DNA from 2 places in the Kitasatospora setae KM-6054 genome. Region 1 is predicted to be linked to the other one. Evidence: riboswitches for the same ligand, from Rfam matches in the RefSeq annotation. Region 1 holds a riboswitch; the other holds the start of a gene.
The links. Region 1 has a riboswitch for cyclic di-AMP ahead of KSE_RS12920 (M23 family metallopeptidase). Riboswitches for the same ligand answer to the same signal wherever they lie in the genome.
Positions count from the first base shown of each region.

Region 2: linked by a shared signal. The riboswitch ahead of KSE_RS45705 (transglycosylase family protein) and the one ahead of KSE_RS12920 (M23 family metallopeptidase) in region 1 are both predicted to bind cyclic di-AMP.

Region 1 is NC_016109.1:2,932,197-2,936,125, reverse strand. Features, by position in the region: gene KSE_RS12930 (PP2C family protein-serine/threonine phosphatase) at 1-1,059, shown strand, start outside; gene KSE_RS12925 (hypothetical protein) at 1,529-1,723, shown strand; cyclic di-AMP (ydaO/yuaA leader) riboswitch at 2,085-2,237, shown strand; gene KSE_RS12920 (M23 family metallopeptidase) at 2,243-3,262, shown strand; tRNA gene KSE_RS12915 (tRNA-Gly) at 3,414-3,487, opposite strand; tRNA gene KSE_RS12910 (tRNA-Pro) at 3,639-3,712, shown strand.
Region 2 is NC_016109.1:1,907,266-1,911,194, forward strand. Features, by position in the region: gene KSE_RS08410 (G8 domain-containing protein) at 1-912, opposite strand, end outside; gene KSE_RS08415 (hypothetical protein) at 1,116-1,892, shown strand; cyclic di-AMP (ydaO/yuaA leader) riboswitch at 2,289-2,458, shown strand; gene KSE_RS45705 (transglycosylase family protein) at 2,464-3,798, shown strand; gene KSE_RS08425 (hypothetical protein) at 3,908-3,929, shown strand, end outside.

The sequences.
Region 1 (3,929 bases):
GTGGCGTTCACCGCGCTCGCCCTGGCCGTCCCGCTGCTGGTGCTGCTCAACATCCTCGCCCCGGACTGGGCCCCGCCCACCGCCCTGGTGCTCCCGGTGCTGGCCGGCGCGCTGCTGCTGCGCCCCGGCACCCTGGTGCTGCTGTACGCCGTCGCGGCCCTCGGCCTGGTCACCGAGTCGGTGGTGCACACCGGCGAGCAGCTGGCCGCCGACCTCCCCACCGCCTACAGCCACGGCGTCAGCCCCGGCGCCGCCCTGGTGGTCGGCGCGGTCGGCGTCGCCGGGCTGCTGGTCGCCCAGTTCCGCCGTCGGATCGGCGTGCCCTGGCGCGGCGGCTCCACCATGCTGTTCGACCTGCGCGAACGGATCCGGGTCCAGGGCCGGTTCCCGCAGCTGCCCGACGGCTGGCACACCGACACCGCGCTCCGCCCGGCCGGCGGCCAGTCCTTCTCCGGCGACTTCATGGTCGCCGCCCGCACCGGCCCCGGCGGCCGGGTGCTGGAGACCGTGCTCGCCGACGTCTCCGGCAAGGGCATGGACGCGGGCAGCCGCGCCCTGCTGCTCTCCGGCGCCTTCGGCGGACTGCTCGGCTCGCTGCCCGCCCACGACTTCCTGCCCGCCGCCAACGGCTACCTGCTGCGCCAGGACTGGGCCGAGGGCTTCGCCACCGCCGTCCACCTGGTCATCGACCTGGACACTGGCGAGTACGAACTCCTCTCGGCCGGCCACCTGCCCGGCATGCACCGGCTGGCCGGGGCCGGCCGCTGGGAGGTCAAGGAGGCCGAGGGCCCGCTGCTCGGTGTCTACGACGGCGCCAAGTTCGAGGGCGTGCGCGGCGTCCTGGGCCCCGGCGACCTGCTGATGCTGTGCACCGACGGCATGGTCGAGATCCCCGGCCGCGACCTCGGCGAGGGCATGGACCGGCTGATGGGCGAGGCCGACCGGCTGGTCGCCACCACCCCGGTGAGCGGCCGCTCCGGCGCCGCGGTCCGGCTGATCGACAGCGTCGCCAAGCACGTCAACGACGACCGCGCCGTGCTGCTGGTCTGGCGCCGCTGAACCCCGGCCGCGCGCCGTCCGGACGCTCCCCGTACGCTCTCCGTACCCGCCCCGTACCCGCTCCGTCCGGCCGTGCGCCAACTGTGGTGGACCGGTGTGGAATCGCCCGGCACGGGGTGCCCACGGAGTGTCAAACCCGAACGTTGATCTTCGGCCAATTCCGTTGCCCCACCCGCCCCGTGGGCCACGGCCCGGCTGCCTGCCGGTTTGCCCCCGCGGGCCCCGCGGACGGCCTCCCGCCGACGCTCCGTCAGGACCCGTCCGCTATCGTCGCGGACGGCGAAAATCAGTCCCAGTACGCGGGTTGGGGCCCCCGGTGACGGGGCAAGTCCTTTACGCACTCCGCACGAGCGACCACACTGAGTCCGGATGGAGTGGTGGGGACACGGGGGGCAGGGGCCGGTTTCCGCCTGGAACCATCGCCGGTTCCGACCCGAATCCCCGCCACGAATCGAGGAAGTGAGTCCCCGTGGCCTTCTCCGTCTCCGCCCTTGTCCTGTTCGGCATCATCGTCTTCATCTTCATCCGCAACAAGCAGCTGAAGGGCGGGCACGCGGTCATCGCCGCGCTGTTCGGCTTCATGCTCAGCCAGTCGACGATGGCCGGGCCGATCCAGCAGTTCCTCCAGTCGGTCTCCAAGGCGATCGCGGGCATCGCCGGCTGACCCCCCCGAGACCCCTCCCGGACGGCCGCGGGACCTCCTGCCCCGTCCCGAAGTCCCGTCCGCGGGTGACCAGGGTCACCCGCCCCGTCACGCCTGGTCGGCGCCCGAACGCGCACGGTGACCGAAGTCGCCCGCTGTACGCCGTTCGTGGGCGCACCGTCATGATCCCGTACGCGCAGCGCGGCCTGCCGACGGCGGAGCGTGACCTGGCGGACCGTCAGCCCCCTCCCGGGTCCGGGAACGGGGCTTTTCGGCGCTTGCCAGCTCCGCGAGCCGTGGGTTTTGCTTCCTCCGCAGCCCGGACATCGGCCGGGTGGGCCACCGAGCGGAACGCCTAGTCCTGCCGTCGCTCGGTGCCGACCAGAACACCACGCCACGGCAGGAGCGGGGGAACCACAGGTAGTACGCCGGGCCCGGAACGCACGGGAACGGCTCGGGGTGAAGCCGCGGAGACGCGGCCGGGCAACTCTCGCCCGAACCCGACAGCTCACCTCGCAGGCGTCGGAGAGGAACAGCTTCATGTCCGCTCAGGGCAAGCACCGCAAGCCGCGCCTGGCCACCGTCGTCCGCATCGCCATCGCCACCGGCGTGGCCGGCGCCGCGATCGGCCTCCCGGCCACTGCCGCCTCCGCGCACGGCACCGCCGACCACCAGGACGGCGGCCGCTCGTGGGCCAACGTCTCCGTCGACGCGACCCCGGTCGCCGACACCGCCGCGGACAGCGCCTCCAGCGCCGCCCCGGCCGCCGACCAGACCTACCGGGTCGTCTCCGGCGACACCCTCTCCAAGATCGCCACCGCGAAGAACGTGGACGGCGGCTGGGAGAAGCTCTACCAGGACAACCGCTCGGTCATCGGCGGCAACCCGGACCTGATCCGCCCGGGCCAGCAGCTGACCCTCGGCGGCCAGGCCGCCGCCGCGTCCGCGCCCGCGTCCACCTCCTCGGACACCGCCGCCGCGGCCGCGCCGAAGACCTCGACCGGCACCGCCGCGAAGACCCAGGCCCAGACGAAGACCCAGACCCAGGTCCAGACCCAGACGAAGACCCAGACGAAGACCCAGACCCAGACCCAGAAGTCGACCTCGTCGTCGTCCTCCGCGGCCTCGTCCTCGTCGTCCGCCGCGACCGCCTCCTCCGGCTACGTCGCCCCGGCGCCGGGCAGCGTCACCACCGGCTACAAGGTGGCGGGCTCCAACTGGTCCAGCGGCTACCACACCGGCATCGACTTCCCGGTCTCCACCGGCACCAGCCTGAAGGCGATCGCCGGCGGCACCGTGGTCTCGGCCGGCAACGGCGGCGCCTACGGCAACCAGGTCGTCATCAAGCTGGCCGACGGCAAGTACGCCCAGTACGCGCACCTGTCCTCGATCTCGGTCTCGGCCGGCCAGGCCGTGACCGCGGGCCAGCAGATCGGCCTCTCCGGTGCCACCGGCAACGTGACCGGCCCGCACCTGCACTTCGAGATCCGCACCACCCCGGACTACGGCTCCGACATCGACCCGGTCGCCTACCTGGCCGCCCACGGCGTCAACGTCTGATCCCCGGCACCACTCCCCGGAGGCCCCGCGCGAGAACCACCGCGCGGGGCCTCCGGGCTTCGCCGGGGCGCCCGGCCCCGGAACGGCTCCGGCCCGGCTGCGGAACGGCGAACGGCCCCGACCACCTGGGTGGTCGGGGCCGTCGGCCTCGTGGAGCGGGTGACGAGAATCGAACTCGCGTGACCAGTTTGGAAGACTGGGGCTCTACCATTGAGCTACACCCGCAGGGGAACGCCCGGCACCGCCCCGGAGGCGGTGAGGACTGGCCTAGCGTACCTGGTCGGGTCGGTGGATTGCACACTCCTTCCGCCTCGTCGGCTCGTCGATATCGCCCCGGTCGGGGGCGGGTCGGCGTGTACTCTTCTGCTCGGCACCACGGGGTGTGGCGCAGGTTGGTAGCGCGTCCGCTTTGGGAGCGGAAGGCCGTCGGTTCGAATCCGGTCACCCCGACCGTGTGCGGCAGGGTCTCGTCGGTGGGCGGGGCCCTGTTGTCGTTGCGGCGTCGCCGTCGCCGTCGTCGCGGCCCGCGCCCGTCCCCGCTCTTCCCGTTCCCGCCTCCCGGCCCGGTCCGTCCGGCCGGACCCCGGTGCCGGGCACAGCCGCTTTCGTGGTACCGGTAGGATGGATCGCTGGCGGTAGTACGGACAGCATTGCAGCCCCAACCGCC
Region 2 (3,929 bases), 1.0 Mb from region 1:
CACCTCCGCGCCGAAGGTCGCCCCGCCGCCGGTCGCCACCCTCGGGTGGGCGTTCTTCAGCGGGCCGGTGAGCGTGACGGTGGCGCCGTCCACCTGCTTGACGGTGACCAGGTCGTACGAGGTCGAGAAGTCGTCCCGGTCGGGCGGCGCGGTGGGGGTGACGGCCAGCTCGTCGCCGGGCTGCCAGCCGGTGGGGGCGGTGGCCAGCCTGATCGTGCTGTCGCCGGGCTTCAGCGCGTCGGCGGCGCGGGTCCAGGCGGTGCGGGGGGCGCCGTCCAGCCGCAGGTAGCCCTGGCCGGTGACCCACAGGCCGGTGTCGGTGTCGACCAGGCCCATCCCGCCGCCCGCGTAGCGCCGCTCGTCGACGTTCGGGAAGCGCAGCGTGTGGGTGTGCGCGCCGTCGGGGGCGAGCGCCAGCGTGCCGCGCACCTCGACGTTGCCGGCGCTGGCCAGGGTCAGCGACCGGTCGGCGGCGAACACCAGCGAGCCGGTCTTCTCCACCAGCAGCGAGCCGACCTGCGCGTCGGCGTCCAGCACCACCTTGTCGGCGATCCGCACCGCGCTGCCGGGCCCGGGCACCTTGCCGCCCCAGCCCTTGGCGTCCGACCAGTTCCGGCCGCTCCGGTCGACCGGCGGCGGCTGCGGCGCGGACGGGTCGGGGCTCGCCGAGGCGGGCGGCGGGCCGCCGGTGCCGTGCTGGTGCCCGCCCGCGGGCGTGCTGCCGCCGGGCGGGGCCGGCCGGGCCGAGGTCTCGTCCGCGCCCGCCAGCGACTGCCGCAGCACCACTCCCCCGCCGAGCGCCGCCACCGTCCCGACCGCCAGCCAGGTCAGCATCCTGCGCCGCCCCACCAGCGGCCGCCGGTGCCGGTGCCGGACGGCCGGGGTCTGCTCGCTGTTCCGCTGCTCTTCCACCTCGGCCGCCCTCCCGGGGCCCGCAACCCTGAGTCGTCGGGGGCAGCTTAGGCACGGCCGCCACCCGGACACGTCATGTTCCGGACGGGGTAAGCATCCTGGCGTAGCACCTCCGGACGCCCGTTCGGGAACGTTCGATTCCGCCCGGGCGTATCACCTGATTGACCGTCAACTCACCTTCCCCGCAGAGGAACGGACCGGCCATGGCGAAGACGCCCACCCCCGAGGAGCGCCACCGGTTCGCCTCGACGCGTGCGCAGCAGGGCGGCTTCACCGCGATCCGCTCGCTGGCCCGGTTCGGCGTGGACCCGGTCCTGGCCGCCGACTACGGCCGCCCGCCCGGCTTCGGCACGGCGGTGGAGGCGATCGCCGAGATCGCCGAGACGCACCACCTGCTCACCCTCGCCTCGGCGCACCGGCGCGACTGGCCGCCCACCCTGCCGGAGCGCTTCGCCTGGCGGCACGCGGGCCCGCTGGGCCGGTGCTGGCTCTCCTCCTGCGCCACCGACTACGGCTGGCCGCCCACCGCGGAGCTCCCGCCGCCCGGGCGGGGCGGGGCGGCCGAGTCGGCGGCCGTGCGGGAGCTGGAGGTGCTCCGGCGGGCGGGCGCCGCCGCGCTCGACTCCGGTCGGCGCGCCCTGTTCCCCGTCCCGCTCCGGCCGCTGCGCACCCTGCACGCCGTCGCCGCGGCCGGCATGGCGGAGGTGTACCGGCTGGCCCGCCGGGGCCTGCCGCTGCCCGCCGAGGGGAGCGGCTTCGCCCACCTGGACGCGGAGCCGCCGGGCCCGTGGGCGCGGATCGAGGCCATCACGGACACCTGCCACCGGCTGCACGCGCCCGCCGACCTCCCGCCCGGCCTGCGCGGGCCGCTGGCGGCGCTCAGCCTGCGGTACGCCGCCCGGGAGGCCCGGTCCGCGGCCGGGGGCGAGTGGCTGAGCGCGGCGCGGTCGCGGAAGGACGCTTCCCGACCGGAATTCTGACGGCCCGTCCGGAAAAAGGAATTCGGCCGGACCGCGAGAACCCGCCGCCCCGCCCCGGGGTCGACTCCGCTCCGGCCCCCCTGGAAATAACGCCATCAAATGGACAATTCACCGGCGTGCCGTCCGACCAGAGGGGCATCAACGACTCATATGGCAACCAAAGCCCTTTAACACCCAAAACGGTCACAAGATCCACCTTTTCCTGACGCTCCCGCAGCCCCCGCCAGCGGCAACGGAGTTCCGCCCGGAATTCTTGATCACCTTTTCCGGGGCCCGGAAAACCTTTCCCGGATATTTGCCATTCGCCCTTGAGTCCGCTTAATCTCCTGCCCACGTTCGTGGACACACGGACCCAGCCCACCCGGAACGCCGAGTCCTGCCGCCGGGTGGGTCGGCTCATGCACAACGCACCACGGCAGGGGCGGGGGAACCAGGTAAGTCGCCCCGGGCGGTCGCAGGACCGCACGGGGCTTGGGGTGAAGCCGGGCGCACCGCGAGGTGTGCTCGGCCGGGCGACTCCGGCCCGAATCCGACAGCTCACCTCGCAGGCGTGGGAGAGGAACGCTCCTTCATGCTGCCCATCAGCTCCAAGAACGCCCGCCGCCTGATCGCCACCACCGGCGTCGTCGGCATCGGCCTCACGATTCCCTGCCTGACCGCCGGTTCCGCCTCCGCGGCCACCGTCGCCACCTGGGACAAGGTCGCCCAGTGCGAGTCCAGCGGCAACTGGTCGATCAACACCGGCAACGGCTTCTACGGCGGCCTGCAGTTCACCGCCTCCACCTGGGCCGAGTTCGGCGGCACCGCGTACGCCTCGCGCGCCGACCTCGCCACCAAGGAGCAGCAGATCGCCACCGCCGAGAAGGTGCTGGCCGTCCAGGGCCCCGGCGCCTGGCCCGTCTGCTCCGTCCAGGCCGGCCTGACCAAGGGCGGCGCGGCCCCCCAGGTCGACACCTCCGGCTCGTCCGGCAACTCGTCGTCCTCGTCCTCGTCGTCGTCCTCGAACTCGACCGGCTCCACCCAGTCGCCGTCGCCGTCGCAGTCGCAGTCCGGCGGCACGGACAAGTCCCAGCACTCCTGGTCGCAGTCCCGCCACCAGAACCAGTCCCAGCCCCAGGCCCAGGCGCAGCCCCAGGCCGAGCAGAGCACCCCGGCCGCGACCGACCAGTCGGCCGGCACCTACACCGTGGTGGCGGGCGACTGGCTGTCCGCGATCGCGCAGAGCCAGCACGTGGACGGCGGCTGGCAGAAGCTGTACGACCTGAACCGCTCGGTCCTCACCGAGGGCCCGGACATGATCTACCCGGGTCAGCAGCTCGCCCTGGGCGGCACCGCGACCGCGACCGCGCAGCCGCAGCAGTCCGCCCCGGCCACCAAGTCGTCGAACGGCTCCTCCTACCAGGGCTCGTCCTGGAAGAGCGGCCGCACCGGCGGCAAGGCCGGCGCCTCCACGGCGACCACCGCGGCCAAGAGCGCCACCGGCACCGCCACCACCGCCACCACCGAGGCCAAGACCGCCACCGCCACCACCGCCGTCAAGGCGACCGGTTCCAAGGCCGCGGCGATCGACTTCGCGCTGTCCAAGCTCGGCCAGGCGTACGTCTACGGCGGCACCGGCAACGGCGGCTGGGACTGCTCGGGCCTGACCCAGGCCGCGTTCCGCCAGGCGGGCATCAGCCTGCCGCGGGTCGCCGCCGACCAGGCCGACTACGCGACCCGGGTGTCGCTGGACAGCCTGCAGCCGGGCGACCTGCTGTTCTGGTCGAGCAACGGCGCCAACTCGGGCGTCTACCACGTCGCGCTGTACGTGGGCGACGGCAAGTACGTCGAGGCCGCGAACCCGCGCTCCGGCGTCCGCACCGAGACCGTCGCGAACTGGGCCCCGGACTTCGCGGGCCGCGTCTGATCCGCGAGCGGTGGAGCACCGCTGCCCCCGGAGACCCTGGTCGGCTCCGGGGGCAGCGGCCTATTCTCGGCCGGGACCGATCGACTGGACGAACCCGGGAGCCGGAACCATGGCGAAAGTGACCGTCACGC